DNA from 2 places in the Streptosporangium sp. NPDC023825 genome. Region 2 is predicted to be linked to the other one. Evidence: riboswitches for the same ligand, from Rfam matches in the RefSeq annotation. Region 2 holds a riboswitch; the other holds the start of a gene.
The links. A riboswitch is a leader RNA that binds a small molecule or an ion and turns the genes downstream of it on or off. The one in region 2 is predicted to bind glycine.
Positions count from the first base shown of each region.

Region 1: another riboswitch for glycine. It lies ahead of gcvP (aminomethyl-transferring glycine dehydrogenase); the one in region 2 lies ahead of gcvT (glycine cleavage system aminomethyltransferase GcvT).

Region 1 is NZ_JBFAAE010000070.1:32,011-44,529, reverse strand. It holds gene AB0G15_RS37480 (MbtH family protein) at 59-268, opposite strand; gene AB0G15_RS37475 (hypothetical protein) at 803-1,204, opposite strand; gene AB0G15_RS37470 (TetR/AcrR family transcriptional regulator C-terminal domain-containing protein) at 1,495-2,082, shown strand; gene AB0G15_RS37465 (DUF5999 family protein) at 2,508-2,699, shown strand; gene AB0G15_RS37460 (alpha/beta family hydrolase) at 2,706-3,338, opposite strand; gene AB0G15_RS37455 (hypothetical protein) at 3,472-3,831, shown strand; gene AB0G15_RS37450 (hypothetical protein) at 4,072-4,854, opposite strand; gene gcvP (aminomethyl-transferring glycine dehydrogenase) at 4,980-7,835, opposite strand; glycine riboswitch at 8,017-8,109, opposite strand; gene AB0G15_RS37440 (MerR family transcriptional regulator) at 8,125-8,655, opposite strand; gene AB0G15_RS37435 (bifunctional nuclease family protein) at 8,890-9,360, opposite strand; gene AB0G15_RS37430 (MerR family transcriptional regulator) at 9,440-10,117, opposite strand; gene AB0G15_RS37425 (FHA domain-containing protein) at 10,117-10,629, opposite strand; gene AB0G15_RS37420 (mannose-1-phosphate guanyltransferase) at 10,920-12,519, opposite strand, start outside.
Region 2 is NZ_JBFAAE010000018.1:110,123-129,027, reverse strand. It holds gene AB0G15_RS18485 (FtsX-like permease family protein) at 1-26, opposite strand, end outside; gene AB0G15_RS18480 (ABC transporter ATP-binding protein) at 28-801, opposite strand; gene AB0G15_RS18475 (DUF1707 domain-containing protein) at 1,194-1,751, opposite strand; gene AB0G15_RS18470 (response regulator transcription factor) at 1,761-2,426, opposite strand; gene AB0G15_RS18465 (sensor histidine kinase) at 2,450-3,649, opposite strand; tRNA gene AB0G15_RS18460 (tRNA-Leu) at 4,307-4,379, opposite strand; partial or broken gene AB0G15_RS18455 (HNH endonuclease) at 4,408-4,548, opposite strand; gene bcp (thioredoxin-dependent thiol peroxidase) at 4,920-5,384, opposite strand; gene AB0G15_RS18445 (DUF3618 domain-containing protein) at 5,496-5,825, shown strand; gene AB0G15_RS18440 (hypothetical protein) at 5,957-6,463, shown strand; gene AB0G15_RS18435 (amino acid deaminase/aldolase) at 6,734-7,927, opposite strand; gene AB0G15_RS18430 (DUF6286 domain-containing protein) at 8,077-8,736, shown strand; gene AB0G15_RS18425 (hypothetical protein) at 8,964-11,039, opposite strand; gene AB0G15_RS18420 (L-serine ammonia-lyase) at 11,133-12,509, opposite strand; gene gcvH (glycine cleavage system protein GcvH) at 12,582-12,974, opposite strand; gene gcvT (glycine cleavage system aminomethyltransferase GcvT) at 12,971-14,062, opposite strand; glycine riboswitch at 14,096-14,190, opposite strand; glycine riboswitch at 14,191-14,289, opposite strand; gene AB0G15_RS18405 (gamma-glutamyl-gamma-aminobutyrate hydrolase family protein) at 14,395-15,090, opposite strand; gene AB0G15_RS18400 (LacI family DNA-binding transcriptional regulator) at 15,442-16,461, shown strand; gene AB0G15_RS18395 (3-oxoacyl-ACP reductase) at 16,521-17,285, opposite strand; gene AB0G15_RS18390 (aldehyde dehydrogenase family protein) at 17,291-18,637, opposite strand; gene AB0G15_RS18385 (glutamine synthetase family protein) at 18,640-18,905, opposite strand, start outside.

The DNA.
Region 1 (12,519 bases), on a different contig from region 2:
CGGACCGGGGCGACGGTCCCCGTACCGGCCCTCGAAGGTCTTGAAGGTCTTGAAGGGGTCAGCCGCCCATCTCGGCGACGAGGCTTCTGGGGCGCATGTCGGTCCAGGAGCCCTCGACGTAGGCCAGGCAGCCGGCGCGGGAGTCCTCACCGTGGACGACCTCCCACCCCGGGGGGACGTCGGCGAACGCGGGCCACAGCGAGTGCTGCCCCTCGGCGTTCACCAGCACCAGGAAGGACGCGCTCTCGTCGTCGAAGGGGTTGGTCATCGGATACCTCCAGCGTGGGTGTACCGGGTGGCGAACCCGGCCGTGTGGACTCGCCCGGCCCCGGGATTCCCGGCCGGCGCCGGCCGCCCGCGCGGACGGCGCGGGAGTTTCCCACCGGCGCCCGGGGGTCGGCGACCGTCGTCCCCCGCCGGATGCGAGAGCGTTTGGGCGCGAGAAAAAGGCAGACGAAAATGGCATAACTGCGTGCACCTCAGCGAAGTGCCTGGTCACGGCGTTGAGGGAGTGGCCGGAGAGGCCACCGAGACGAAGTGTTTTATTAGGGAAGCCTAACCTAAAATCTGCTATTTTGGGAGGCCGTGCCGAGACGACCGGTCATCAGGGCCGAATCACCGTCGCCTCCCCCCGACCCGTTCCGGAACGACGAAACCGCCCGTCACGGGAACGCGCGACGGGCGGCGAGAGGCCGTTCGAACCGGGTCCGCGGGTGGAGACCCGTGGGCGGATCAGATCCGCGCTCGAGCACCCGCGGTCGAAAACCCTGGTGAGGGCCGGGAACGGGGATCGGGATGGAGCTCAGCGGGCCGATGCGGCGACCGGGCGCGGGACCCTGGGGATGCCGGTCAGCCGGTTCTGCTCGCGAAGGGTGCGCAGGCGGTTGACCTCGGCGGTCCACTCGGCGCCCTTCGGGGTGGCCCTGCCCTTGCGGCGGCGGATCCGGTCGTCGTACGACCTGATCCCGAACGTCGCGCGCTGGTTGGCCTCGGCCGCGCGCAGGGCCTCGGTGAGCGCCCTGTCGAAGGCCAGCCCGGCGGCCCGCAGCTCCTGCACGGGGGCCGCGGCGGCCTGCGCCCGGCGCACCTCGGCCTCGGCCTCGCGCGCCTTCTCCAGAAGCTCGGGGAAGCTCTTCCCGACCTCCTGGTCAGCGTGGTGACGAACCTCCGCCTCCCGGCTCACGCGCGGTCGGAAAAACGCCATCTTCTTCCCTCTCTCGCCGGTCGCCGGTCTCCTCCGGCAGATCACCGCTCGTAGCCTACGCGGTCCGCCCCCGCCCCACACACTCAGGGACCGGGCCTCCCGCGGAACGGTCCGCACCGCCGACCCTCTCACCGTGCGGCGCCACCGGCCCTCTCACCGTACGGCGCCACCGGCCGCCTCGCCGTACGGTGCCACCGGCCACCTCGCCGTACGGCGACGCCGAGGAACATCGGTCCTGCCCGGCGCGCCGTCCTTTACGCAGTAAGGTGAGCGGTGGCAGGATGCCTTTCATGCCTGCCAAGCGACCGCCCGTCCCGCTCTCCAGGGAACGCATCATCGACGCCGCCCTCCACATCGCCGACGGCCAGGGGCTCCGGCGCCTGACGATGCGGCGGCTGGGCGACGCGCTCCAGGTGGAGGCGATGGCCATCTACCACCACCTGCCGCGCGGCAAGGACGCCCTGATGGACGCGCTGGCCGAGCACGTCACCACCGTCCACGCCGAGCCCGGCGAGAGCTGGCAGGACAGCGCGAGGGCCTGGTGCAGGGCGAGCCGGGCCGCGCTGAGGGAGCATCCCGGGGTGCTGGCCCTGGCCCTGACCAAGCCGCCGAGGGGCAGGGCGGCGATCGCCATCAGGGAGCAGACCGACCAGCTGGCCGACGCGGGACTGGCCGACGCCGCGGGCGCGGTACGGGCCCTTCGGGCCTACGTCTTCGGCGCGGTGGCGGTGGAGGTGCAGCAGTCGGGCTGGGCCGAGCCCTCGGGCGACGAGGACGAGCCCTGGCGTCCCCCGTCCAGGGGAGGCGGCAGCCCGGAGGCGGACACCGACTTCGAGCACGGGCTGGACGCGCTCCTGGCCGGCCTGGGCGCCCGGTGAGCGCATCGGACCCGGCAGGGGACGGTCAGGGGTTTGGAAACCCGCGTCGGCGCACGTCAGCAACTTGTAACCGATCGTTTACCTGCTCGGCGGCGTGTCGCACTTGGTCGAATATCCTTATATGAGGCATGCTGTGTTATAGGTCACATCCCCTGATAAAGCCCTGACGGACTGACCCCTTACCAGTTCTCAAACAGTCCTAACGGGCTATGTCGCCAAGGTGCGATCGATCGCACACTTGATCTGCTTGATGTGCGGCTCCCGTTCTGTTAGGGACCGCATGGCCATATATCAACATTCAGATGCTCGTCCCCGTCATACGTGGGAACGGAGACCCATCGGTGACGGTGCCGCCGGATGTCCGATGCCCACCCGTGCCCGGTGTGACCCGGGCGAGCCGACACGAGAGATCCGGAGGCACGCCGATGTGCCCGCACGAGCCGTCCTGTCCGTCCGCCGACGCGCTGGACCGCGAAGCCGCCCGCACCATGGCGGCCCACCCCGAGCAGGGCTGGAGCCTGCTCTGCAACGGTGTGGTGCTGTTCGACGACACCGGCGAGCTTCTTCCCGACGGTGCCGTCATCGAGCCGCACCGGCCACTGGCCGGCGTCGTCTGAGGCCCGTCACACCCGGCCGGTCACGCTGAGCGGGTCCACCGAGCCCGGCCGCATCCTCGTGTCGAGCCACTCGGCGGCCACCTCGCCCACCCTGGCGGGATTCCTCCCGAGGTCGTGACCCTCTCCCGGCAGCACCACCAGGCGCGCGGCGTCCGCCGCCTCGGGCACGCCGAACGGGTCACGGTCTCCGTTCACCACCAGCACGTCCACACCCGCCGCGCGCAGCTCCCCGGCGCGTGACCGCTCCGGCCTCCCCGGCGGGTGCAGCGGGAACGCCAGCGCGACGACCGCGACGGCCCCGACCCGGTCGGCCGTACGGCACGCGACCCTGGCCCCGTTGCTCCGCCCGCCCTGCGCCAGCGGCAGCCCCGGGTAGCGCCCGCGCAGCGCGGTCACCAGCGTCTCCCACGCCTCGTCCTGCTTGACCGCCGACCCCGGCGCGCGGGCTCCGCGCATCCGGAACGGCTGGAGCACCCGCGCGACCGTCGCGCCGATCGCCAGCGCGGCGTCCCGCACGGCCAGCAGGTCGGGGGCGTCCACTCCCCCGGCCGAGCCGTGGGTGAGCACCAGCAGGAAACGCGGGGCGGCCACCTCGTCGATCTCCACCAGCGCAGGGCCGTGCGGGGTCGTGATCTCCATGGGCGGGACCGCGTGCGCGGGGAACCCGGATCCCGGCGTGGACGCGCCGGCGGGAGGGGTGGACTCGGAGGTGGACACGGATCTCCTCCTATTGACTGATGCCCGGCGGCCGGCTTGAAGGAACAATCGAAGCGTGCAGGACTATCAAGATATCCGCCAGGACATGCATGCCACCGTCGAGGCCCGGCGCGACCTCGGCCCCGAGTACGAGGCCGCCCTCATCGAGTCGTTCGTGTCACGCCTCGACGCGACCATCGCCCACCGGGTGCGCGCCGAGATGCACGCCGCCGGGGCGCCGAAGGCCAAGTCGGCCAAGTCGCGCAAGAGCTCGAACGGCTCGATCCCGATCGCCCTCGGTTCGATGGGCATCGGGATCCCGCTGACCGCCGTCGCGGCGCAGACCTCCGGCACCGCCGGGCTGCTGCTGGCCTGGGGCGGGATCGTGGCGATCAACTTCGCCCACGCCCTGAGCCGCTGGCGGGAGCGCGACTGACACCCGCCGGGGTCCCGCCCGGCCCCTCCTTTCCGGCTTCCCGCCCTGGCTCCCCGCCTCGGGCCGTCTCGGGCGGCCCGGAATCCGCGCGGCCGGACCGCCGGGAAGGCCGGTGCCCGTGCAAGGTCTCCCACGGGCCCGACGAGCACCGCGCTCTCGCACGGAACCGGCGCGCCGCGCGCCCCGGGCTCAGAGGTCCCGGCCGAGAGGTTCAGCGATCCCGGTCGAGGCCCGGAAGGCTCAGAGATCCCGGTCGAGGCGGAGGCGGACCTCACCGGCGAGATCCTCGTCCGCGCTGTCCAGGCCGTAGCGCCACACGCGCTCGGCGTCCTCGTCGCGCCCCCTGAGCGGGAGCGTGCGGGCCAGGAGCTCGATGGCCAGCGCGCCGGTCTCGACGTCGCCGCCCTCCTCGATCGCGGCGGAGAACTCCGCGCATGCCAGCTCCAGGTGAGCGATGCCGAGCATCACCCGCAGCCTCGGCACCTCGGCCGCGTCGGGCACGGCGAGCGCCTCCAGGAGCACCTGGGCGGCCTCCCCCGGCTCGCCCTCCTCCAGGAGTGCCTCCGCCAGCCGCTGGGCGGCACGAGGAGCGATCTCCGGGTCGGCGGTGGCCAGCGCGTCACGCAGCGACCTCTCGGCCTCCTCCTCGCCCGTGGCGAGCCTGGCGAGGGCCATGTGCGCCAGCGGGACGTAGGCGGGATGGCCGACGCCCAGCGCGGCCTGCCAGGCGGCACGGGCCTGGTCGGCCAGGCCCTCCCGCTCGAAGCTCCCCGCGAGCAGGCAGGCGGCCTGGGCGGCGAACTCCGGATGCCCGGTCGCCAGCGCGGTGCGCGCGGCCGTGCGGGAGCCCGCCACGTCCCCGCTCTCCTCCAGCACCACCGCGAGACCCACCGCCGCCTGGGCCCGGTCGGGCTCGTCGGGATCGGCGACCAGCTCGGCGAAGATCGCGGCGGCGCCGTCGAGGTCGCCCGCCTCGGCCAGTCTTCGCGCGGTGTCCAAGGGACGGGTGTCCACCTCAGGCATGCAGGATCCTTCCGGATACGGAGACGCCCCGAGCCTAACGACTCGGGGCGCCCTCCGTCCTGTCGCATTCCCCGCGAATATCGAGGGTCGCGCGGGCTTGCGGTCCCGGCGGGACCCGGCGGCGATCAGTCCTCGTACGCCTCCAGGGGAGGGCAGGAGCAGACCAGGTTGCGGTCGCCGTAGGCCTGGTCGATGCGGCGGACCGGCGACCAGTACTTGCCCTCGCGCACCGACGGCAGCGGGTAGGCCGCCTCGGTGCGGCTGTAGGGGTGGCCCCACTCGTCGGCGACGAGGCTGTCGGCCGTGTGCGGGGCGTTGCGCAGCGGGTTGTCGGTCTTGTCGTACGCCCCGGAGGCGACCTTCGCGATCTCCTCGCGGATCGCGATCATCGCCTCGCAGAACCGGTCGAGCTCGGCCAGGTCCTCGCTCTCGGTCGGCTCGATCATCAGCGTGCCGGCCACCGGGAAGGACATGGTCGGGGCGTGGAAGCCGTAGTCGATGAGGCGCTTGGCCACGTCGTCGACCGTCACCCCGGTCTCCTTGGTGATCTGGCGCAGGTCCACGATGCACTCGTGGGCGACGAGGCCGCCGCGGCCGGTGTACAGGACCGGGTAGTGGGGGCTGAGCCTGCGGGCCAGGTAGTTGGCCGACAGGATGGCCTGCTCGGTGGCCGCCTTCAGGCCGTCGGCGCCCATCATCCGGATGTAGGCCCAGGAGATGGGCAGGATGCCCGCGGAGCCGTACGGGGCCGCCGAGACCGGGCCCACCGCGGTGCCCTCGCGCAGCGGGTGGCCGGGCAGGTAGTCGGCCAGGTGGGCGCGGACCGCGACCGGGCCGACGCCGGGGCCGCCGCCGCCGTGCGGGATGCAGAAGGTCTTGTGCAGGTTCAGGTGGGAGACGTCCGCCCCGAACTCGCCGGGCCTGGCCAGGCCGACCAGCGCGTTGAGGTTGGCGCCGTCGACGTAGACCTGCCCGCCGGCCTCGTGCACCAGCTCGCAGATCCGGACGATCGTCTCCTCGTACACGCCGTGCGTGGACGGGTAGGTCACCATGATCGCGGCGAGCTGCTCGCGGTGCTTGTCGATCTTCGCGACGAGGTCGTCGACGTCCACGTTGCCCTGGTCGTCGCAGGCGACCACGGCCACCCGCATGCCCGCCATCACGGCGCTCGCGGCGTTGGTGCCGTGCGCGGAGGAGGGGATCAGGCAGACGTCGCGGCCCGCGTCGCCGCGCGCGGTGTGGTAGGCGCGGATCGCCAGGAGCCCGGCGAACTCGCCCTGGGAGCCGGCGTTCGGCTGGAGCGACACGGCGTCGTAGCCGGTGACCTCGGCCAGCCAGCGCTCCAGCTGCCCGATCAGCTCGACGTAACCCGCGGCCTGGTCCTCGGGCGCGTAGGGGTGCAGCCCGGCGAACTCCGGCCAGGTGATCGGCTCCATCTCGGTGGTCGCGTTGAGCTTCATGGTGCAGGAGCCCAGCGGGATCATCGACCGGTCGAGCGCGATGTCCTTGTCCTGGAGCCTGCGCAGGTAGCGCAGCATCGCCGTCTCGGAGCGGTGGCTGTGGAAGACCGGGTGGGTCAGGTAGTCGCTGACGCGCGCCAGCGAGGCGGGCAGCGCGTCGTGCGCGGCGGCGTCCAGGTCGGCCAGCACGGCGCCGCCGATCCCGAAGGCGGCCAGGACCTGCTCCAGGTGGAGGGGCTCGGTCCTCTCGTCGCAGGTGACGCCCACGTGGTCGGCGTCGACCAGGCGCAGGTTGACCCCGTTGTCGCGGGCCGCGGCGACGACCGCCTCGGCGCGGCCGGGAACCCTGGCGAGCACGGTGTCGAAGAAGGTGTCGTGCACGACCTCGACGCCGCCCTGGCGCAGGCCCTCGGCCAGCACGACGGCGTGCCGGTGGGTGCGACGGCCGATCCTGCGCAGGCCCTCGGGACCGTGGTAGACGGCGTACATGCCGGCGATCACGGCGAGCAGCACCTGCGCGGTGCAGATGTTGCTGGTGGCCTTCTCGCGGCGGATGTGCTGCTCGCGGGTCTGGAGCGCGAGCCGGTACGCGGGGCGCTGGTCGGCGTCCTGGGAGACGCCCACCAGGCGGCCCGGCAGCTGGCGCTGCAGGCCGTCACGGACCGCCATGTAGGCGGCGTGCGGGCCGCCGAAGCCGAGGGGGACGCCGAAGCGCTGGGAGGAGCCGACCGCGATGTCGGCGCCGAGCTCGCCGGGCGCGGCCAGGAGGGTGAGGGCCAGCAGGTCGGCGGCGGCGACCACCTGGGCGCCGCGCGCGTGGGCGGCGTCGGCGATGGCGCGGAAGTCGCGGACCCTGCCGCTGGCGCCGGGATACTGCACGAGCACCCCGAAGCACTCGGGAAGCTCCTCGGTGAAGTCGCTCTCGACCAGCTCGATGCCGAGCGGCTCGGCGCGGGTGCGCAGCACCGCCTTGGTCTGCGGCAGCGCGTCGGCGTCCACCACGAACACCTTCGAGGGGCTGCGGCCCGCGCGGCGGGCCAGGGTCATCGCCTCGGCGGCGGCGGTGGCCTCGTCCAGCAGGGAGGCCCCGGCGACGTCGAGGGCGGTGAGGTCGGAGACGACGGTCTGGAAGTTGATCAGGGCTTCCAGGCGGCCCTGGGAGATCTCCGGCTGGTAGGGCGTGTACGCGGTGTACCAGCCCGGGTTCTCCAGGAGGTTACGGCGGATGACGCCCGGGGTGATCGTGTCGTGGTACCCCAGGCCGATCATCGAGGTGAGCACGGTGTTGCGCCCGGCGAGGGCCCGGAGCTCGGCGAGGGTCTCGGACTCCCCTGCCGCCGGGGGCAGGCTCAGCCGCTCCGAGGAGCGGATCGCCTCGGGCACGGCCACCGCGACCAGGTCGGAGACGGAGGCGAATCCGACCGCCTCCAGCATGCGGGTCTGGCCGGCGTCGTCCGGCCCTATGTGGCGGGTCGCGAACGCGGGGGAGCCGAGTTCGCTGAGCGATGACAGGTCGGTCATTGGTGAAGCCTCCCGGGACGGGGTGGAGACCGGCGCTGGGCGCGGGCGTATGCCTGGTCTCCCCCTCTGTCATCACGACCGTCGTGCGGGTCGTGACCTGAGAGCTTCACCTGCCCCTTGTCGGGAGGCTTGCACCGTCGGTGAGTCGCGCCTGGCGAGCGCGCCTGCTTTCCAGAGTTGCCTCGTCCGTGCGGTACCGGGTGCCTGAGAGATTCCGGGGAGGTTGCTCCTTCGGCGCCCCGATCCTGGTCGGGGTCTCTCCCGCACAGGGTCAGTGGCAGGTCCGAGTTTACCCGGTTCGTCGTGCTCTGCGACGGCGGGCCAGCTCATCGGCCTGATGATCTCCTAAAGGGCCCTCGCTCGACTCCGCGCGTTCGCCGGGCAGATCCGCGAGGGAGCCCTCCACCTCCTGCCACACCCGTCCCAGAGCTATGCCGAAGACTCCCTGACCGCCCTGGAGGAGGTCGATGACCTCGTCGGGCGAGGTGCACTCGTAGACGCTCACCCCGTCGCTCATCAGGGTGATCCCGGCCAGGTCGTTGACGCCCCGGTCGCGCAGGTGCTGCACGGCGATGCGGATCTGCTGGAGGGAGACGCCGGTGTCGAGGAGGCGCTTGACGACCTTGAGGACCAGGATGTCGCGAAAGCCGTACAGCCGCTGGGAGCCGGAGCCGTGGGCGGCTCGCACGGTGGGCTCGACCAGGCCGGTGCGCGCCCAGTAGTCGAGTTGCCGGTAGGTGATGCCGGCCGCGGAACAGGCCGTGGGGCCCCGGTAACCGATGTCGGCGGGCACCTTCACCGGTTGCCCGTCGAACAGCAGACCCTCTTCACCCGCGCGCTGACGTGCCGACTGGCGCCGTTCCGGGTCATCCTGATCGGCGTTTCTACCCTCGCCGCTGCTGACCGCCACGCGGACCTCCGGCTTTCTCTCATCCCACGGCCTGATCTGGGGGTTTACGCACGACCGCGGGTTTCACTTGCACCGTAGGACTGGGGCCAAGTCCAGTCAACGACCCCACCCGGCGCGTCGTGAAGCGTAAATGCACCGAAATTCCTACCCCGCGCGGCCGAAGTCCTCGGGCGTGATCGTGTCAAGGAACTCCCTGAACTTCTCCACCTCGTCCTCCTGGTCGTCCGGGATGATCACCCCTGCCTCCCGGACCACGTCCTCACTCGCGAAGATACGTGCGCCGGTGCGAAGTGCCAAGGCGATCGAGTCCGAGGGGCGCGCGCTCACCTCGACCCCGTTGGAGAACACGAGATCGGCGAAGAAGATGCCGTCGCGCAGGGCGACGATGTTGACCGTGCTCAGCCGGACGCCGAGTCCTTCGAGCACGTCGCGGAACAGGTCATGCGTGAGCGGCCGGGGTGGTGGTTCCTCGGCCTGGGCCATGGCGATCGCCGTGGCCTCCGTCATGCCGATCCAGATAGGTAGGTAACGCTCCCCATGCGTCTCTTTCAGCAAGACGATCGGCTGGTTGGAGGGCATCTCAACTCGAACGCCCACGACCTCCATCTGCAACACGGGCTGCTCCGTCTTCGCTGGATTCCGACCGGTTTGTTCAACGTAACACTCGTGGGGGTACGAGTGCCTGGTCAGGTTCTCACCGGCCCAGGGCCCCACGAACGCCGGAACGCAGCAGAGAGGCGTGCAATTCCAGCAGCAGGCCGGAGATCTCCCTGGCCGTCTCGTCGGCCTGGTCGATGGCCCCGGGCCTGCGGCGGCGCAGGAGCGGGGCGACGGCCTGCTCCACCAGACCGGCCTCGCGCTCCGCGGCGGCCTTGACGGCTCGCAGATGGCGGGCCCGCAGGCCGAAGGCGGCCAGGGCTCCGACGCTGCGGGCCACGGCCAGCGCCTCGGCGTCGTAGTAGCGGGCCACGGCGGCCAGCAGGCCGTAGTCCTCCAGCTCGGCGAGGGTCTCCTCGTCGAGCTCGGCGGCGGCGAGCAGCTCCTCGCGGGTGAGCCGGAGCTCGGGGGGCGCGTCGCCGGGGACCGCGCGCGGCTTGGCGGCCGGACGCTCCTCGCGGTCGGCCGCCTCCAGATGATCCTTGATGACGCGCAGCGGCAGGTAGCGGTCACGCTGCTCGCTGAGGATGTAACGCAGCCGCTCGACGTCGGCGTAGGTGAACTTGCGGTAGCCGGAGGGACTGCGCTCCGGCTCGATCAGCCCCTCGCCCTCCAGGAAACGAATCTTGGAGATGCTGACGTCGGGGAACTCGCCCTGCAGCAGAGCGAGCACCTCCCCGATGCTCATGTGCGCACGAGCGGCCTGCGAGCTCATCATCCTCCAGCGGCGCCGCGGGTGAGGAAGACCAGGCGGAACTTGCCGATCTGCACCTCGTCCCCGCCGTACAGCGGGACCTCCTCGATGCGCTCGCGGTTCACGTACGTGCCGTTCAGGCTGCCGACGTCGCGGACGGTGAAGACCCCGCCGCCGCGCCGGTAGAACTCCACGTGGCGGCGCGAGACCGTGATGTCGTCGAGGAAGATGTCGCTCTCGGGGTGACGGCCCACGGTGGTGAGGTCGCTGTCGAGCAGGAACCGGCTGCCGGCGTTGGGGCCGCGCATCGCGACCAGCAGCGCGGTGCCCGGGGGCAACTGCTCGACGGCCTGCCGCTCGGCGAGAAGCGTCTCACCTGTCTCCGCCTCGTAGGCCTCGATCCCGGAGAGGGAGATCGTCGATGTGCTGTCTCCGGGGGTCTCGGCTTTGGTAAGCGGCGACCCGCATCGTGAACAGAAACGGGCATCCTCAGGATTGGCATGACCGCACTGCGTGCAGTAGACGCTCGGCATCGATCGGCTCGGCCTCCTACCGCGAAGACGCGGCAACGGTGCTCAGTGATGCGCGCCTCGCTTCTTCGCTTCTCAAGTGTTTTCTCGGACTGCGAATGCCGCAACATACAGTGATGAGGCGCGAAGGTCAAGGTTGACGCTGAACCGCGGGTACGGTCGGTGACAAAGTTACAGTGGGGCACTGTCCCCGGTCCATGGCGCCGCGCTGTCTTTGTGGCAACCGCTCGGCCCGCGGCCCCCGTCAGGGCGCCTTCCCGCGCCTGCGGCGCGACGGCCGGGGCCGGGTCCCGTCAGCCGCCCGCGGCCTCCTCCACCACCCTCGCCCAGTGCTCGATCAGGGTCTGCGCGGAGTCGACGTCGAACCCCTCGGCCCACAGGTGGGTGACCGCCTCCGCCGGGTCGGGCAGCACCAGGGTCCAGCTGCCGTCCTCGGCGACGACCCGCACCCCGTCCGTGGTGTCGATGCGGTAGTGCTCGGCGGCCTCGATGACCGAGCGCATCACCGCGCCCTTGGCCGCCCACGGGGTCGGCACGGTCCGGCGCAGCAGCTTGGCCTCGGGGATCCTGGCGTCGATCTGGCTGAGCGAGAGCCGGGTCCTGGCGACCAGGCCCAGCAGGCGCAGGAACACCGCCAGGCCGTCCACCGTGGGGCCGAACTCGGGCACGATGAAACCGCCTCGCCCGTCGGCCGCGAAGATCATCTCCGGCCCCCTGGCGGCGGCGGTGAGCGCGTCGATCGCGGTGGAGGTCCACTCGGCCTGGACGCCGTGGAACCTGCAGACCTGCTCGGCCACCCGGGTGGTGGTGACCGGCAGCGCCACCCTGCCGCCGCGCCGCTCGGCGGCGACCAGGTCGAGCACCACCAGCAGGGCGCGCTCCTCGCTGATCAGCTGGCCCATCTCGTCCACCAGCGCGACCCGCTCCCCCACCGGGTCGAAGCGCACCCCGAAGGCCGCCCTGGAGGAGCTGACGAGCTCCGACAGGCGCTGCAGGTCGCGGCGGCGCTCGGCGAGGGTCTCGGTGGGCGAGGCGTCGTCCAGCCGGTTGTTGACGGTCAGCACGTCCACCCCGACGCGGCCCAGCAGGCTGGGCAGCACCAGCGAGGAGGTGCCTCCGGCGCAGTCGACCACGACCTTCATGTCGGCGTCGCGCACCCCGCTGATGTCGACCAGGCGCAGCAGCTCGTGCGTGTAGTCCTCCACCGCCCGGGCGGGGAAGCTCAGCTCGGCGATCTCCCCGGGGAAGGCGCGGCGGAACTCCTGCCGGGAGAAGACCCGGTCCAGCTTGCGCTGGGCCGCCGGGGAAAGATCCGCGCCGTGCTCGTCCATGAAGACGATGTCGACGCTCTGCGGGTCTCCGGGGGTGGTGCGCAGCGCGATGCCGCCGACGGCGTTCTCCCTGGCGGTGTGGAAGCGGGCCACCGGGAGCGGGGACGCCTCCAGGTCGAGCACGTTGATCGCGCTGGCGTTCAGGGCGCTGATCACGGCCCGCTTCAGCGCCCGCGCGGCGCGGGAGGAGTCGCGGGAGGTGATGACCGAGGCGCCCTTCTTCAGGGTGGTGGCGTAGGCGCTGGCCAGCCGTACGCACAGCTCGGGGGTGATCTCGACGTTGACCAGCCCCGAGACTCCCCGGGGGCCGAACAGGTTGCGCTGGGCGCGCGGCTCCCAGATGACGCTGTTGTTGATCACCGCCCCGGCCTCGATGGTCTTGAACGGGTAGATCTTGACGCCGGAGGAGATGTACGCCTCGGCCTCGATGATGCACTCGTCGCCGACGACGGCGCCCTCCTCGACCCTGGCGCCGGTCATCAGGTCGGTGTTCTTGCCGATCACGCAGCCGCGCAGGTGGGCGCTGGGCCCGACGTAGACGTTGTCGTGGACGACCGCGCGG
Region 2 (18,905 bases):
AACCCGGCCAGCGTCGTCCTCAGCACCTCACGCCTCCAGCTTCATCAGCGTGTCCAGCACCGACTGCGGCGTCGGCCCGGTCAGCTCGCTGACCACCAGGCCGTCACGGAGGAAGACCACGCGGTCGGCGTACGAGGCCGCCACCGGGTCGTGGGTGACCATCACGATCGTCTGGTCGAGCTCGCGCACCGACGTCCGCAGGAAGGAGAGCACCTCGGCGCCGCTGCGCGAGTCCAGGTTGCCGGTGGGCTCGTCGGCGAAGATGACCTGGGGTCTGCTGATCAGGGCGCGGGCGACCGCGACGCGCTGCTGCTGGCCGCCCGACAGCTCCGAGGGCCGGTGCCCCAGCCGGTCGCGCAGGCCAACGGTCTCCACGACCAGGTCGAACAGCGCGGGGTCGGCGAGCCGCCCGGAGATCTCCAGCGGGAGCCGGATGTTCTGCTCGGCCGTCAGCGTCGGCAGCAGGTTGAACGCCTGGAAGACGAAGCCGATCCGCTCGCGGCGGAGCATGGTGAGCTGCCTGTCGTTGAGCCCGGTCAGCTCCACGTCCCCGATGCGCACCTGACCGCCGCTCACCGTGTCCAGCCCGGCCAGGCAGTGCATCAGCGTGGACTTCCCCGACCCCGAGGGACCCATGATCGCGGTGAAGGCGCCCGTCGAGAAGGAGACGTCCACCCCTCGCAGCGCGTGCACGGCGGTGTCCCCCCGGCCGTACACCTTGGTGAGACCTCTGGCCGTCACGGCCGGCGCCGCGCTTCCCCGCGCGTCGTCCCACGCGCCGACCTCTCCGGTGATGGTCACGGCAGCTCTCCTCCAACAACGTATGGCGTTATGACGGACCAAACGTTATTGATGAGGAAAGAGGGATCCATCAGGCATTAAGCCTGACTTGCGGTGCGACGGAGGGGGCCCGGAGAAGGACGGGCGCGACCTCCGCCGTAGCACCGCCTCGGCCATTCGGCCGAGGCGGCCCGGAGAGGATCGGAGCGCGGGAAGGCTTGGAGAGGACCGGAGGGCGGGGAGGACCGGAGAGGACCGGAGCGCGGGGAGGACCGGAGAGGATCGGAGCGGGGGAAGGCTTGGAGAGGACCGGAGGGCGGGGAGACGACCGAGGTGCCCGGGGGACCGGGTGCGGGAGGCGACCAGGGCCTGGCCTCCGGCGGGTTCCTCCCGGCTCCCGCTCTCGCCCGGCGCTACTTTCGCGGGTATTTGATCTTGAGGCTGCCCATGCCGACCTTGCCGGTGACGCGCAGCACCGGCGCGTCCGGACGGCCCGGGTCGGTGGCCTTGTTGCTGATCGTGCCCATGTTCGTCGTCAGCGAGTCGACCCACACGGTCCACCCGCGCGGCACGATCACCACGATGTTGCCCATCCCGCAGGTCGCCTCCAGCAGCACCTCGCGGTGCGAGCACACCGCCTCGGTGAAGTCGATCTTCACGCTGCCGGAGGTGCAACTCGCCACGATGCGCGCGGGCACCACCCAGTAATCCTTCTGCTGCACCTGCCCGTGCTTCGTCCGCAGCTCCAGCACCCCGCCCCCGCCCGGCACGGCGAACGCCACCCTGTCCTGCGGCAGGTCGGCGGTGAGAGCCCTCAGGTCGTCGTACGTCCTGGCGGCCTGAGTCCGCTCGATCCGCTCCTCCAGCTCCTCCAGGGTGAGCCGCCCGTCTCCGGCGGCCACGCGCAGCTGCTCGATAACCGCGTCCCGGTCGGCGTGCGACGCGCGAAGCCGGCCGTCAGGGTGCGTCATAAGATCATGCTAGTCGGCCGAATGCGGAGTGACGATCCCTGATTCATAGGCGTACACGACGACCTGCGCCCGATCTCTCAGGCTCAACTTTGCCAGTATCCGGCCCAGATGCGTCTTGACCGTCGCCTCCGCCAGCTCCAGCCGACCGGCGATCTCCGTGTTCGACAGCCCCCTGGCCACCAGCACCAGCACCTCCCGCTCCCGCGCGGTCAACCCGGACAGCACCGCGGGCTCGGCCGCCCCCGCCGAGGGAAGATGCACCGCGAAACGCTCCAGCAACCGCCGCGTCGTGCTCGGCGCCACCACCGCGTCCCCGCTGTGCACCGACTGGATCGCGCTCACCAGATCGGCGGGCGGCACATCCTTCAACAGAAACCCCGACGCACCCGCCTTCAACGCCGCGAACGCGTACTCGTCCAGATCGAACGTGGTCAGGATCAGCACCCGAGGCCCGCCGGCCGCAGAACGGATCAGCCGCGTCGCCTCCACCCCGTCCATGACCGGCATCCGCACGTCCATCAGCACCACGTCGACGGCGACCGTCCGCAGCGCCTCCACCGCGGCCGCCCCGTTACCCGCCTCCGCGACGACCTCGATCCCGGGATGGGCACTGAGAACCATCCGGAAACCGGTGCGCAGCAACTCCTGATCGTCGACCAGCATCACCCGGATCACCCGGTCACCCACCGCGCGCTCCGTCAAGCCGCCCGACCCGCCCCGGTGTCGCCGATCGGCAACCGCGCCACCACCTGGAACCCGCCACCAGGAACGGGCCGTGCCTCCACACTCCCGCCGAACAACGCGACCCGCTCCCGCATGCCGACCAGGCCGTGCCCGCCCTCACGCTCCGGCGTCGCGGCCCCGCGACCGTCGTCGGTCACCCGCAAGAGCAGCTCCCGCACGCCGTACTCCATCTCGACCGTGGCCCTGCTGTCCGGACCGCCATGCTTGAGGGTATTGGTGAGGGCCTCCTGCACGATCCGGTAAACCGTCAGCTGCTCCCCCTCGGGAAGCTCCCGGGCAACGCCGGACACCCGCAGCTCCACCGGCAACCCCGACTCCCGCACCTGCGCCACCAGACCGTCCAGCTGCGACAGGCTCGGCTGCGGAGCGTACTCCTCCTGGACGCCGTCGGCCCGCAACACGCCCACCATCCGCCGCATCTCCGCCAGCGCCCTGCGGCCCGTGGCCGAGACCGCCTCCATCGCCCTGCGCGCCTGCTCGGGATCACTGTCGATCGCGTACCCCGCCCCGTCGGCCTGAACGATGATCACACTCACGTTGTGCGCCACCACGTCGTGCAGCTCACGGGCGATCCGGGCCCGCTCCGCCGCCGCCGCCAGCCTGGCCTGCTGATCGCGCTCCCGCTCGGCCCGCTCGGCCCGCTCCTCCAGGCCCTCCAGGTAACGGCGGCGGGTGTTCGCGTAGATCCCCGCCATCCAGATCGCGACCGCGAACGCCGAGGCCGTGGCGAAGGCGCTCGGATCGAACCCCCGAGGCACCCGCCCGAACACCAGGAACAACCCCAGCTCCACCACCAGACCCGCCCCCACCGCCCAGCGCAGCGGGCGCCGCGACGCCACGCCGTACATGGCGACGAGCACGGAGAGGTTGAAGACCAGGGGCTGCACCCCGAGAAGCCACTGGAGGAAGGAAGCCAGCGAGATGACCGCGAAGACCGCCACGGGACGCTCGCGCAGCCAGAACAGCGGCACGAACAGCAGCAGCGTCAGCCCGGCGAACCCCCACGGCCCGAGCCTTTCCGCCCCCCAGGCCACCAGGTCGATCACCCCGACGGTCCAGAGGTTGAGCAGCGAGACCAGCAGGAACGGAGTCAGCCACAGGGCGTCCGTGATCCTGGGATGGCGCCCGCTCCAGGCGCGCAGTCTGCCGAACACATCACCACGATACGTATGCGCAGATCAGTGACCTTCCCCCTCAAGGGGGAACCCGATGTACGACTCAGGTCGCACACCGGGTCGGACATCCGGCACGGCTTACGCGGCCTTTACGGCCTCTGGGACACCATGGTTTCCGGGAGCGCCCTCTGGGGTGAGTAAAGGGAGATAGTTTGTGGTGATCAATCACAACGACGACAGGTCGCGCGGCCACGGAACGGGCCGCGCGACCTGACGTTTTCCCCTGCCGCGCCGGGTGGCCCACATGCCGGACGGCCGCCGCCCCGCCCCTCGGGTGTTCCGGCGACCTCGCCCGATCACCGGAGCTGATTCACAAAGGTTTTCCCGCTCGGCGGCGGACCTCGCGCCATCCCCGACGAGACCGGACCCTACGCGGGCCACTCGCCGGAGCCGCCCCGCACAGCGCGGCCAGGCGAACCCATGTCACCGCTCTCGCCCATCTCGACGGACGCGGCGGCGCGCTCCTCCTCGAGAACGGACTCGCGCAGCAATTGAATGGCCCTGCGTATGACCGCGGATCTCGACGCGAAGCGTTTTTCACTTCGACAGTATTCTATGAAGAATGAATCCTGGACCGATATCGTTACGGCGGTGTCTACCGACTTCATGTCGACCGGGCGATTTTGAATTGTTTTGTGGGGTCGACGGGATTCGAACCCGCTCTGTACGACACCTAAAATCGCCGCCTCTGCCGTTGGGCTACGACCCCTATTCTTTCCTGCAAAATTCTCTGTCTGTGAATGGCAATTGGGACAGAGGAATCGCAGGTTTTCTTTTCTGTTGTCCAGCCAGTTGCCATTGATGTGGTCAACGTGCAGCGTCAATGAGCGACCTTGCCAGACGCCCTCGATCCTACATCCCGCGCAGCGGTAAGGCATCCCGATCTCGATCAAGATGCGCCTGAGCTGCCCGGGGTCCGGGCGCGGGCTGCCTTCCGGCCGTATGGCGAGAACCTGTTCCGGGCGACTGCGTCGTGGTGAGGGCTTCCCTCTGTTGGGGGAGACCCTGCGAAAGTGCGACGTGTCGATTCCGAAGCGCTTCAGCTGGCGGCTGATATGGGCATGGTTGCCGCCCGCGATGGTGATGCCGAGGCGGCGGAGGACGTCGGCGATGCTGAGGGAGTGGGCCGCGGCCTCCGCCAGCATTTCGGGGGTGTATTTGTATTTGATGGGCACGCCCCAAGCCTAGGCAATGGGACTGGCAATTCTTGGGGCATGCTCACGTCGTATCAAATGGTGAAAAACGGGTTTTAGTCGAGGCCGAGTTCGCGGCGGAGGCGGGCCACGTGGCCGGTCGCCTTCACGTTGTAGAGAGCCTTCTCGATCTTTCCGTCGGCGTCGATGACGAAGGTGGAGCGGATGACCCCGACGGTCGTCCTGCCGTACATCGTCTTCTCCCCGTACGCGTCGTAGGCCTTGTGGACCTCGAGGGAGGGGTCGGACAGGAGCGGGAAGGTCAGGGCGTCGTGTTCGGCGAACTTGGCGAGTTTGGCCGGGGTGTCCTTCGAGACGCCGAGCACGGCGAATCCGGCCGCGGTCAGCGAGGCGAGGCTGTCGCGGAAGTCGCAGGCCTGCTTGGTGCAGCCCGGGGTCATCGCGGCGGGATAGAAGTAGAGGATGACGCGCCGACCGCGGTGTGTCTCCAGCGACACGGTGGTGCCGTCGGCGGCGGGAAGCGTGAAGTCCGGGGCGGCGTCGCCCGGCTCGAGTTTCATGGTGTTCCTCCGAGGAATGGTTCCCCGGTCAACTTACCGGCCTGTCCGAAGTGCCGTGGGCGGGCAGGACCTGACAGACTGATCAATGTCAAGGAGTAGGGGAGGAGCGCCATGGCGGACACCGATCCCGCGGAGTTGGAGCGGCAGATCGAGCGCACGCGCGCGGAGTTGGCTCAGACGGTGGACGCCATCGCGGACCGGGTGAGCCCCAAGCGGGTCGCGGCACGCGGTGTGGCCAAGGTCAGGGCGAACGCGGAGCATCTCGTCGCCCAGGTCGGTGACATGGTGGGCGTGGCGGGACCGAAGCCGGTCAAGCTCGCCGGCGAGCCCGAGGATCTGTGGGCGGACGACCGGCCGGACCTGGCGCCGATCCTGATCGGGGTGGGGGCGGTGCTGGCGCTCGGCGCGGTGGTCGTGCTGTGGCGGCGCCGGCGTCGCTGACCGTCGCTGACCGGGGGGTTCCGGCGTCGCCGGCGACCGGTCGGCGGCCCCGAATTGAGTAGGGGTTTACTCATGTGACCTTTTTCCCGCTCGCGGAACATCGCGGGTAGGTGAAAGGGAGGGGTAAATCCATGAAAAACATCATTCGCGCCGCGATCGCGGTGGTGGCGACCACGGGCCTCATGCTGACGGCGGCTCCGGCCGCCTTCGCCGCGACACCGGCGTCCGCCTCGTCCGCGTCCGCTGTGTCCTCGTCGTCCTCGTCGCGTGACGTCGACGACAGCTTCGAGCAGGAGTCCAGGAACGGCCTGGCCACGCTGGAGGCCAGGTACTCGGTCAGGGGCGACGAGGAGGACGACAACACGTTCAGGCTGCGGGGCGAGCTGTACGACGGTGACAGGCGTACCTTCCGCCAGGGCGGTCGCTGCGCCTACGTCGAGGTCCAGGTCGTCTCGTCCGGCGACGAGGACTGGGACGTCGCCAAGCGCGACAGGCTGTGCAGCTACGACGACACCAAGCGCTTCCGTGTCACGGCGCACGACGTCAGCGAGGTGCGGGTCAAGACCTGCCAGGTCAAGTACCGGAGCTGGTCGACCCACAGGTGCAGCAGGTGGGAAGAGCTCGACCTGGGCTTCTGAGATCCCCCGGAGGTTCCTCGCGGGCACGGTCTCTCCGGGCGCGGAGCACCGGGGGCCGTGGTGCCCGGGGAGAGGCCGAGATGTGACAGGCACGAGGAACGGGCACCCGCCGGAGCGGCGGGTGCCCGTTCCTCGTGCCGGGGTCCGCTCCCGTGTTCCGGACGGTGCCGGGTTCGAAGGGGACGCCGCCGGGTTCGGAGGGGACGCCGCTCTGCCGGAGTTCCAGCCGATCCCGGCCACGGATCCGGGGGAGGAGACAGGGGCGAGAGGTCAGAGGAAGGTGCGGCCCTCGCCCCGGTAGGTGGGAACCTCGTCCACGACCTCGTCCCCGTCGATCAGGTGCAGGCTCGCGAAGCGCTCGCAGAGCTCACCCGCCTTGGCGTGCCGGAACCAGACCCGGTCGCCGGCGCGCAGGTCCTCGGCGGCCTGCCCGATGAGGGGGGTCTGCACCTCTCCGGCGCCCTCGTCGGCGTCGTAGCGCAGCCCGCACGGCAGGTAGGGCTGGGGCAGGCGGTTGTCGCCGGGGGCGCCGGAGGCGGGGTAGCCGCCGCCGAGGACGGTGACGACGCCGGGGGCGGGGCGGCGTACGACGGGCAGGGCGAACAGGGCGGCGGGCCGGCCGGTGAATCCCCGGTAGAAGTCGAACAGGCGGGGGTGGAAGAAGCCGGATCCGGCGGCGATCTCGGTGACGGCCCTCTCCTTGGCGGTCTTCTCGATGCTGCCGGTGCCGCCGCCGTTGACGAACTCCAGGTCGGCGATCTGGCGGACGGCCTGGACGATCCGGCCCCTGCGCGTGATCAGCTCGCGCCGGGACCGGGCCTGCATCAGGCGGACGGCCCGGGTCAGTACGGGATTGCCCGGCGGGTCGTCGCCGACTCCGGCGATCTGCGCCTCGTAAGCCATCAGGCCCACGAGCCGGAATCCGGGCCGTTTCGCGATCTCGGTGGCCAGGTCGGCGGCCTGGCCGATCTCGCGGATGGGGGAGCGGCGGACCCCCGCCCTGAACCGGCCGCCGAAGGCGAGGTAGCCCGCGTCGACGTCCAGGCAGAGCCGGATCTCGTGGCGGTCGCGGACGCCGGAGACGGCGGACTCGATGAGGTCCAGGTGTTCGGCGTGGTCCACCATGATCGTGATCTCTCGTGCCGCGTCCGGGCCGGCGGCCAGCTCGGCGAGCGCGGCGCGGTCGACGGTGGGGTACGCCACCAGCACGTCCCGCATCCCGGTGGAGACGAGCCAGAGGGCCTCGGGGAGGGTGAAGGCCATGATGCCGGTGAAGCCGTCCATGGCGAGGATGCGTTCGAGTACGGCCCGGGACCTGACGGACTTGCTGGCGACCCTGATCGGCTTGCCCCCGGCCCGACGGACCATTCCCTCGGCGTTGGCGCGCAGGGCGGGCAGGTCGAGGACGGCGAAGGGGGGATCCAGGTGCGCTGTGGCCCGGTCGTAGCGCTGGCGGTCGTCCATGTTCGCAGGATAACCCGGCCCCAACGAATGTGAGCGATATTCATGTTGTCGGAGGGGTGGTCAATGCTCCCGCCAGGAGGGCCTCAAGATCGCGTAAGTGGGCGGTTGATCCCCGGCCCGCTCCTGCCCGAACGCGTACACATGACCGAATGACGACTACTCTCCAGGACATCCTGGCGGGCTCGGGAGGCACCGGCGGCGCGGGGACCACCGCCGGAGGCTCGGGAGGCAAGGCGGCGGCCGAGCAGTTCCAGGACGTCCGGCGCAGGTCGGTGCGGTTGCTGCGGCCGGGCAGGAGCCCCGCCGGTGTCCCCGCGGCCCTGACGGTGTCCGCCGTACTGGTGGTCTCGGCCTCGGTGACGGTGGGCCTGCTCATGGAGTCGCCGGTCGCGAGGGTGCCCTACCGGCGGCTCGTCAACGGGGCCGGCGCGTGGAACTGGTCGGATCCGGCCACGTTCGCCGCGTCGACGCTCGCCATGGCGGCGGGCCTGGTGATGCTCGCGCTCGCCGCGCTGCCGGGCCGGACCCGGCTGGTGCCGCTGGAGTCGGGGGACCCGCACATGGTGATCGGCATCACCAGGTCCGGGCTCCGCCGCACGCTCCGGGAGGCCGCCGAGGCGGTGGACGAGGTGAACGGCGCCCGGGTCCGGCTCACGTCGCGGGTCGTCGAGGTCACCGTGTTCACCGACGCCGAACGGACCGGGCCCGTGCTGCGCCGGGTGGGCGCGGCGGTGGGTGACCGGCTGTCCGGGCTGGGCGCGATGTGCGCGGGTGACGTCGTCGTACGGTTGCGCAGGAAGAAGGCGTGATGAGGCCCTACCTGGGCAACCGGATCGGTCTGGCCGTCACCGGGACGGTGCTGGTGTGCGCGGGGCTCTACGCCTTCCTGCGGGGACGCGGTGACATCCCCGGCCACTCGCCCGGAGCCAGGCTCGTGCGCAAGGGGTTCCCCGGCTGGCTGGCCGCGCATCCGTGGCTGGGCTGGCTGGTGGCGCTGCTGCTGGTGGCGCTGGCCCTCCTGGCGGTGCGGTGGCTGCTACACGCCCTGGGATGGGGACGGTGGGGCAGGCGGTCCGGGACGGGGACCGCCATGCTCGGGGTTGCCCTTAAAGAAGTCGAAGGGCTCACCCGCGTCCGCGTCAGGTACATACGGCACGAGCGGCTGCGCATCGGGGTGGGCTGCGCGCCCGCGACCGATGTCGGCAAACTCGTGGCCCGGCTGAACAGGGACGCGGTGGGGAAGGTCCGACGGGCGCTCGGGGAGGTAGAACTCGGCGTGATGGTTCGCCTGCACGTCCGCCGCCGCTGACCCTCCGGACACCGGCCGCTCGCCCGTCGCGCCGTACGCGGGTCGCTCGCCCGCCCCTCCCAGCACCGGCCATTCGCCCGTCATGCCGTACACCGGCCGCTCGCCGGTGACGCCGTACGCGGCTCGCTCGCCCGCCGTGCCGTACGCCGGCGGCTCCGTCGTGTCACCGTACGCGGTGTCTCCGTACGCGCCGCCCCGGTGCGCCTGCCCGTCGTACGAGCCCGGCCCGTACCCCGATTCCCCGACGGGGCTCGCGTACACCGGCCGTTCGGCCGTCGTGCGGTACGACGGGTCCTCGTCGTCCGGGTCCTCGTACGGCGGTTTCCCGTCCGGTTCCCCGGCCGTCGGCCCGGGCGCGTTCTCCTCGTGCCTGTCGTGCCTGGCCCCGAAGGCCAGTCCGGCGGCGAGGCAGACCAGCGGGAGGGCGGGGATGACGTAGCGGTGGTCGAAGGCCGCGATGAAGGGCGGCAGGACCAGCAGCATGGTCCCCGCCGCCCAGGGCAGCAGCACCGCGCCGCCGAGCCGCCGCAGCCGCATCAGCACCCCGACCAGGCCGACCAGCAGGATCACCGCGAGGTACGGGCCTCGCACGAAGCCGTACTCCTGGTAGCCGCGCAGCCAGCCCGCGTACGGCTCGACCGTCACCGGCGCCCCCGACGAGCCCTGGTAGGCGACGGTCAGCTGCTCGGCGGTCTTTCCCTGCGAGGCGACCCCCGAGGAGAAGGGCCGCACGGACTCGGGGAAGACGTAGGCGCTCTGCGGCCCGGGAGCCGGGTAGACGCGCCGCGTCCAGTCGAAGATGTGGGCCGCGTCGTCCAGGCCCGCCCGCAGGAAGTCGAACGGCTGGGCCATGATCGCCTGGGTGGCGAAGGCGCCCGCGAGCGCGTCGCGCTCCGCCCAGCTGCCCTTGACCTTGTTCAGCGGCGAGTCGCCGTCCCAGATGTAGACCGGCGGCGCCGGGCGCTGCCCGAGCGGCTCGACGGGGCACAGGGCCGCCTCGGGGCCGGCCGGGTGGATCCTGGCGCAGTCGGCGAAGGTCATCGTCCGCGCCCAGAGGAAGGCGTTCCCCCTGGTCAGCCCGAAGCTGCCGTGCTCGGTCCTGAACCAGGCCGCGTACGAGCCCAGACCGATCGCGGCGGCCAGCGTCGCGGCGACGACGGCCCGCCATCCGGCCCGGCGGATCAGCATGCAGACCAGCGCCACGGCGATCAGCGGCAGCCCGATCGTGCGGGTGACGGTCGCCGCGGCCAGCAGCGCTCCGGCCAGTGCCGCGACCCACACCGCGGGGCGCCGCCGCCACAGCAGCAGCGTGACCGCCAGCACCGCCAGGAACTGGAAGAGCAGGTCCGCCATGACGAGGTGTTCGAGCTGGAGCTGGTAGGCGTCCAGCAGCACCGGCAGCGCGGCCAGCGTCGCGCCCCACCCCGGCAGCCCGCCCAGCCTGCGCAGCAGCAGGTAGACGCAGACGGCCACGGCCAGCCCGAGCAGGTGCTGCACCGCGACCACCGCGGGAACGCTGGACAGCGGCTTGAGGATCCACAGGAACAGCGCGTAGCCCGCCGGGCGGGACTCCAGGGGGCGGGGGGCGAGCCCCGCGTTCAGGTAGACGAAGGAGTCGGCCCAGAACCACAGGGCGGGCCGGTAGCCGAGCATGGCGAGCAGCCGCAGGCCGCCGCCCGCCAGCAGGGCGGTGATGAAGAGCCAGTGCGACCCGAGGAAGCGGAGCACCCGCAGGGGGCGGGAGGGTCTCTCGGGGCGCTGGGAGCGACGGGAACGGCTTGCCGGGTGCGTTCCCGTTACCACCGCGACCTCCCGAGTCCCGCGCACATGGCCACCCAGCATAGGCGTGGGATCGGGGGGTCCTGCACGTGATGCGAAATTTGGTAGTGATTGCGGTCAGCACTCGATGACGTTGACCGCGAGCCCTCCCCTGCTGGTCTCCTTGTACTTGTCGAGCATGTCGCGGCCGGTGTCGCGCATCGTCTTGATGGCCTTGTCCAGCGAGACGAAGTGGCGGCCGTCGCCGCGCATCGCGATCCTGGCGGCGGCGATGGCCTTGATGGAGGCGACCGCGTTGCGCTCGATGCACGGGATCTGCACCAGGCCGCCGATCGGGTCGCAGGTCAGCCCCAGGTTGTGCTCGATGCCGATCTCGGCGGCGTTCTCGACCTGCTCCGGGGTGCCGCCCATCACCTCGGTGAGCCCGGCGGCGGCCATCGAGCAGGCCGAGCCGACCTCGCCCTGGCAGCCGACCTCGGCGCCGGAGATGGAGGCGTTCTCCTTGAACAGCACGCCGATCGCCCCCGCGGTCAGCAGGAAGCGGATCACGCCCTCGTCGTCGGAGTCCTTGGTGAAGCGGTCGTAGTAGGTGAGCACGGCCGGGATGATGCCCGCGGCGCCGTTGGTGGGCGCGGTGACGATGCGGCCTCCGGCGGCGTTCTCCTCGTTGACCGCGAGGGCGAACAGCGAGACCCAGTCCATCGTCTGCAGCGAGTCCTTCTCCGGCGACTCGCTGCGCAGCTGCCGGTGGAGCTGGTGGGCGCGGCGGCGGACCTTCAGGCCGCCTGGCAGCACGCCCTCCTTGCCGATGCCGCGCCGCACGCACTCGCTCATGACCTGCCACAGGACGAGCAGCTGGGCGCGGATCTCGGCCTCGGTGCGGCCGAACGCCCGCTCGTTCTCCAGCATCAGCCCGGAGATCGACAGCCCGGTCTCCGCGCACTGGGCGAGCAGCTCCGCGGCCGTGGTGAAGGGGTACGGCAGGACGGTGTCGTCGGGTTTGATCCGGTCGGCGCCGGTGGCGTTCTCGTCGACGACGAAGCCGCCGCCCACCGAGTAGTAGACCTTCTCGCGGATCGTCTCGCCGGACTCGGACAGCGCGGTGAAGCGCATGCCGTTGGGGTGGCCGGGGAGCGAGATCTTGCGTTCGAAGACGAGGTCCTCGCCGATGACGAAGGGGATCTCGCGGGAGCCGTACAGGGAGAGGGTGCCGGACTCGCGCATGGCGGCGAGCCGCTCGTCGACCGTGTCGACGTCGACCAGCTCGGGCTTCTCGCCGGACAGGCCGAGCAGCACGGCCTTGTCGCTGCCGTGACCCTTGCCGGTCAGGCCCAGCGAGCCGTACAGGACGGCGCTCACCCGGGCGGTCTTCTCCAGGAGCCCGTCCTGGTGGAGGCCGCGGGCGAACTTGTGGGCGGCGGCCATCGGGCCGCCGGTGTGCGAGCTGGACGGGCCGATTCCGATCTTGAAGAGATCGAAGACGCTGATCGTCATCTGAATCCTTCCAGCGTGGACGGCCACGCGCGCCCAAGGACGCGCGTGGCCGTGACGCGAGGGGGGAGAGGCTTAGGACTCACCCGAGGTGAGCGCGGCGTACTCCTCCGGCGACAGCAGGTCGTCGGCGGAGCCCTCGAGGCGTACGCGGAACAGCCAGCCGTCGCCGTAGGGGTCGCCGTTGACCAGCGAGGGGTCGTCCACGACGGTCTGGTTGACCTCGACGACCTCGCCGGAGACCGGCGCGAAGATGTCGCTCACCGACTTGGTCGACTCGACCTCGCCGACCGCGTCGCCGGCGGCGATCGTCGAACCGACCTCGGGGAGGATCTGCACGAAGACCACGTCGCCCAGCGCCTCGGCGGCGTAGGCGGTGATGCCGACGGTGAGGGTCAGGCCGTCATCGATGCCGGAGATCCACTCGTGTTCCTTGGTGTAGTGCAGTTCCTCGGGAATGCTGCTCATTTTTTCCTCCTGTAGAAAGGCAGTGCGACGACCTCGACCGGCTCGTGGCTGCCCCTGATGTCCACGGCCAGTCCCGACGACAGGCCGTTGTCCACGTAGGCCATGGCGATGGGCCTGCCCAGTGACTGGGAGGGCGCCCCGCTGGTGACCTCGCCGACGACCGTGCCGTCGCCTGCGACCACCACCGGATACCCGTGCCGGGGCACCCTGCGGCCGGTCGCGATCAGACCGACCAGGCGGCGGGACGGCGGGACGTCCTTGCGTGATTCGAGGGCGGCCCGGCCGACGAAGTCGCCCGGCTTGTCAAACCTCACCACACGGCCCAGCCCGGCGTCGAACGGGGTCAGGTCGGCCGACAGCTCGTTGCCGTACAGCGGCATCCCGGCCTCCAGACGGAGGGTGTCGCGGGCGGACAGGCCCGCGGGGACCAGGCCGTGCGGCGCGCCCGCCTCGGTGAGGGCGGCCCAGACCGGCTCCGCGTCCTCGGCCGAGACGAACAGCTCGAAGCCGTCCTCGCCGGTGTATCCGGTACGGGCGATGAGGGCCTCGCGGCCCGCGACGACGGCGGGCAGGCCGGCGTAGTACTTGAGCCCGTCGAGGTCGGCGTCGGTGAGCGTGCCCAGGATCTCCGCGGAGCGCGGGCCCTGGATCGCGACCAGCGCGTACCGCTCGGAGCGGTCGTCCACCGCGGCGTCGAAGCCCTTGGCGCGGCCGGTCAGCTCGGCGGCCACCCGCGGGTAGTTGGAGGCGTTGGCGACGACCATGAACTCGGCGGGGGCGAGCCGGTAGACGATCAGGTCGTCCAGCACGCCGCCCTCGGCGTCGACGATCATCGTGTAGCGGGCGCGGCCGGGCTCCAGCGCGGACAGGTGGCCGACCAGCGCGTGGTCGAGGGCCTCGGCGGCCTGCGGCCCGGTCACGAAGATCTCGCCCATGTGGGAGAGGTCGAACAGGCCGGCCGCCTGGCGGACCGCGTTGTGCTCGGCCGACTCGCTGCCGTAGCGGAGCGGCATCAGCCAGCCCGCGAAGTCGGTCAGCGTCGCGCCGAGGGACTCGTGCACGCCGCGCAGCGGCGTAGGTCGGGACATGTGCGCACCTCAGACAAGGGACAGATGAGAGCATCCTCCCCCTCTGTCGTCGGTGCCTGAGAGTTTCATCCGGGTTTTACCGGACTTTCACCTTCGGCGAGGCCGTGGGACCTGCTTTCCAGAGGGCACCTACCCGCACGGTCCTTTGCCTTGAGAGGTTCGCGGGGAGGGCTTGCTCCTTCAGGGGTCCTGGCCTGGGTGTCAGGACGCTCTCCCGCACGGGATTCATCGGTGTCAGCGGCCAGCCTAACCGCCCGAACCGGCCGAGCGAAATCCCCTCGCCGCCCCGAACAGGCCGGGCGAAATCCCCGCGCCGCCCCGATCCGCGCCGGTCAGGGGGTGGCGTGGCGTACCAGCGCCTCGAACAGGGCCGACTCGTCGTCGGTCTCGGGGTGCCACTGGACGGCGACGGCGAAGGGGTGGTCGTCCACCTCCACGGCCTCGATCGTGCCGTCCTCGGCGTGGGCGGTCACGCTCAGGCCCGCGGCGAGCCGGTCGAGGGCCTGGTGGTGGTAGTGGGCCACGTCCACGGTCTCGGTCCCGAAGATCTTCGAGGTCCGGCTGCCGGGGGCGAGCCACACCGGCATCCTGCCGTAACGGCCGGGAGCCGGGGCGTGCCCCGGGTGGCCGACCACGTCGGGCAGGTGCTGGTGCAGGGTGCCGCCCAGCGAGACGTTCAGGACCTGCATGCCCCGGCAGACGCCCAGGAAGGGCAGGCCCCGCTCCAGCGCCGCCCGGACCAGCCCCAGCTCCGCGTCGTCGCGGAACGGCCGGACGTGGCCGGTCCGCTCGTGCGGCTCCTGCCCGTACCGCTCCGGGCCGACGTCCCCGCCTCCGGCCAGGATCAGCCCGTCCAGGCGTCCTGCCAGGGTCGCGGGGTCGCCCGCCGGGGGCAGGATCACCGGCTGCCCGCCCGCGCGGGCCACGTGGTCGACGTAGTCGTACGGCAGGAGCGCGGTGGTCGTCTCCCAGACGGTGAAGCGCGCGGGTTCGACGTAGCAGGTGATGCCGATGACGGGACGGGACATGATCTCCTGTTTCGCCGCGCTTGCACCGAGGTCCCGGCACCGTGTGCCCATCCCGGCGCCCTCCCGCACGTTACCGGCCCCGACGGGTCCGGTGGCGGCGGGGTGCCGCCGGGTGCCGCCGGGGAGCGGGCGGGACCGCGGCGGGCGGCGGGGGTTAAGTGGTTAAGCGAATCCGCCGCCGAGGACGCGGCGGCCTCACCGCTGCCGCTGTCGCCCCGTGTGCGGGCGTTCCGCCGTGATCCAGTGATCACCGCGGGTCACGGGCCGCCGGGGGGAGCGTCGGAGATCGAGACGGGCATAGTAGGGTGCGCAGCGGAAACACGTCGAATAACCGGTTCAGGTGGGGGTCTCGTGAAGCGACCGACGATCGCCGACATCGCTCGTCGCGCGGGGGTGTCCAAGGTCGCGGTCTCCTACGCGCTGAACGACCGGCCGGGCGTGTCGGAGGCGAGAAGGAACACCATCAAGGCCATCGCCAGGGAGATCGGCTGGCAGCCCAACAGCGCGGCGCGCGCGCTCAACGGGGCACGGGCCCGCGCCGTCGGCCTGACCGTGTGCCGCCCGGCGCGGGTCCTGGGGATGGAACCGTTCTTCATGGAGCTGATCAGCGGCATCGAGAGCGAGCTGTCGGCCCGCTCCTACGCCCTGCTCCTGCAGACGGTGACCGGCCACGCGCAGGAGGCGGAGGTCTACCGCAGGTGGTGGGGGGAGGGCCGCGTCGACGGCGTCATCCTGGTCGATCTGCACTTCGACGACCCGCGCATCCCCGAGATCGGGGAGCTGGACCTGCCGGCCGTGGTGATCGGCCATCCGTCGGAGGCGGGCTCGCTCGCCGCCGTCTGGTCCGACGACGGCGCGGCCATGCGGGAGACGGTGGAGTATCTCGCCGCCCTCGGCCACCGCCGGATCGCCAGGGTCGCCGGGCTGCCCGCGCTGGTGCACACCGTCCTGCGTGACCGGGCCTTCACCGCCGCGTGCGACGGGCTCGGCCTGGCCGGTCACACCGTCGTGCACACGGACTACACCGGCGAGGAGGGCGCGCGGGCCACGCGGCGGCTGGTCAGCGGCGCGAACCGGCCGACGGCGATCGTCTACGACAACGACATCATGGCCGTCGCCGGGCTTTCGGTCGCGCAGGAGATGCGGCTGGAGGTGCCCGCGGACCTGTCCCTCGTGGCCTGGGACGACTCGCCCCTCTCCCAGGTGGTGCGACCGGCCCTGACCGCTCTGGGCCGGGACATCCCCCACTCCGGGGCCCAGGCCGCGCGGAGCCTGCTGGCGCTGATCGCCGGCGAGCACGTCACCGGCGTCCAGACCGAGACGGCCCGGCTCACGCCGCGGGGCAGCACGGGTGTGCCGGGACGCCGGTGACGGGTGTCAGAACGGGGTGACGTACGGCGTGAGGCGTGCCGGGACGCCGGTGACGGATGTCAGAACGGGGTGACGTACGCGCCGGAGATGCCGCCGTCCACGAGGAACTCCGAGCCGGTGATGAAGCTGGCGTCGTCCGAGGCGAGGAACGCCACCGCGGCGGCGATCTCCGACGCCTCGGCGAACCGGCCTACCGGGATGTGCACCAGGCGGCGCTGCGCCCGCTCGGGGTCCTTGGCGAACAGCTCCTGCAGCAGCGGCGTGTTCACCGGCCCCGGGCACAGGGCGTTCACCCGGATGCCCTCCCGGGCGAACTGCACGCCCAGCTCGCGCGACATGGCCAGCACCCCGCCCTTGGACGCGGTGTAGGAGATCTGGCTGGTCGCCGACCCCATCACGGCCACGAACGACGCCGTGTTGATGATCGACCCCTTGCCCTGCCGCCGCATGTACGGGATGGCGTGCTTGCAGCACAGGTAGACCGAGGTGAGGTTGACCTCCTGGACCCGGCGCCAGGCGTCGATGCCGGTCTCCAGGATCGAGTCGTCGTCCGGCGGCGAGATGCCCGCGTTGTTGAACGCGACGTCCACGCTGCCGTAGGTGTCGAACGCGGCCTGGAACGCGCGGGCGACGTCGTCCTCGCTGGTCACGTCGGCCCGCACGAACAGCCCGCCGACCTCGTCGGCGACCTTGGAACCGGTCGTCTCGTCCAGGTCCACGCACACGACGCGGGCGCCCTCCTCGGCGAACCGGCGCGCGGTGGCCAGGCCGATCCCGCTTCCGGCGCCGGTGATGACGGCGACCCGGTCCTGCAAACGCAGCATCGCTACTACTCCTCGGAAATGAAGACGTTCTTGATCTCGGTGAACGCTGACAGGGCATCGGGGCCCAGCTCGCGGCCGAGGCCCGACTGCTTGAAACCGCCGAACGGGGTCCAGTAACGGACGCTCGAATGGGAGTTGACGCTGAGGTTGCCCGCCTCGACCGCCCTGGCCACCCGCAGCGCCCGGCCGACGTCTCGGGTCCAGATCGACCCGCTCAGACCGTACGGGGTGTCGTTGGCGATCCGCACGGCGTCCGCCTCGTCGTCGAACGGCACCACCGACACCACGGGGCCGAAGATCTCCTCGGTGAACGCCCGGTCATCCGCCGAAGCGGGCGTCAGGACCGTCGGGGGGAACCAGAACCCCGGCCCCGGCGGGCACGCGCCCTGAAGGTGGGGCGGTCCGGTGACGAAGGAGGCGACCCGGTCCCGGTGCTCGGCGCTGATCAGCGGGCCCATCTCGGTGGCCTCGTCACGGGGGTCGCCGACCCTGACACCCAGCACCGCCTCCCCGAACCGGGCCAGGAACTCGTCGTGGACCGAGCGCTCGACCAGGATCCGCGAGCGCGCGCAGCAGTCCTGGCCCGAGTTGTCGAACACCGCGTACGGCGCGGTCGCCGCCGCCCTGCCCAGGTCGGCGTCGGCGAAGACCACGTTGGCGCTCTTGCCGCCCAGCTCCAGGGTGAGCCGCTTGACCTGCCCGGCGCAGGTGGCGGCGATCTCCTTGCCCACCTCGGTCGAACCGGTGAACACGATCTTCGCCACGCCGGGGTGCTCGACCAGCCGGGCGCCCGCCACCTCCCCGGCCCCGGGCAGGACCTGGAACACCCCCTCGGGCAGGCCGGCGGCCAGGGCCAGCTCGGCCACCCGCAGCGCGGTGAGCGGCGTCCACTCGGCGGGCTTGACGATCACGGTGTTGCCCGCGGCCAGCGCCGGCGCCAGCCCCCAGGTCATGATGACCATCGGGAAGTTCCACGGCACGATCACGCCGACGACGCCCAGCGGCTCCCTGAAGGTGACGTCCAGCCCGCCGGGCACCGGGATCTGCAGGCCGTGGTTGCGCTCGGGCGCCCCCGCGTAGAAGTCGAGCACGTCGGCGACGTTGCCCGCCTCCCAGCGGGCGTTGCCGATCGTGTGCCCGGAGTTGGCGACCTCCAGCAGGGCCAGTTCCTCGGCGTGCTCGCGCACCAGCGAGGCGAAACGGCGCAGCAGCCGGGCCCGGTCTCCCGGGCCGACGTTCCGCCAGGTCGCGAAGGCCCGCCCGGCACGCTCCACGGCCCGGTCGGTCTCGGCGGCGTCCGCCATCTCGACCTCGGCGACGACCTCTTCCGTCGCCGGGTTGATGATCTTCATGTTCACATCCGTTCGAATCCCCGGAAAAGCTCCCAGTCGGTCACCGCCGCGTCGAAGGCGGCCAGCTCGACCCGGGCGTTGTTCGCGTAGTGCGCCACGACGTCCCCACCGAAGGCGGCCGTCGCGAACGCGGAGCCCTCCCAGAGTTCCAGCGCGTCCCGCAGCGTGCTCGGCACGGTCTCCGCGCCCGACGAGTAGGCGTTCCCCGTGAACGCGTCCTCAAGCGGCAGCTCGTTCTCGATGCCGTGCAGCCCGGCCGCGATCAGCC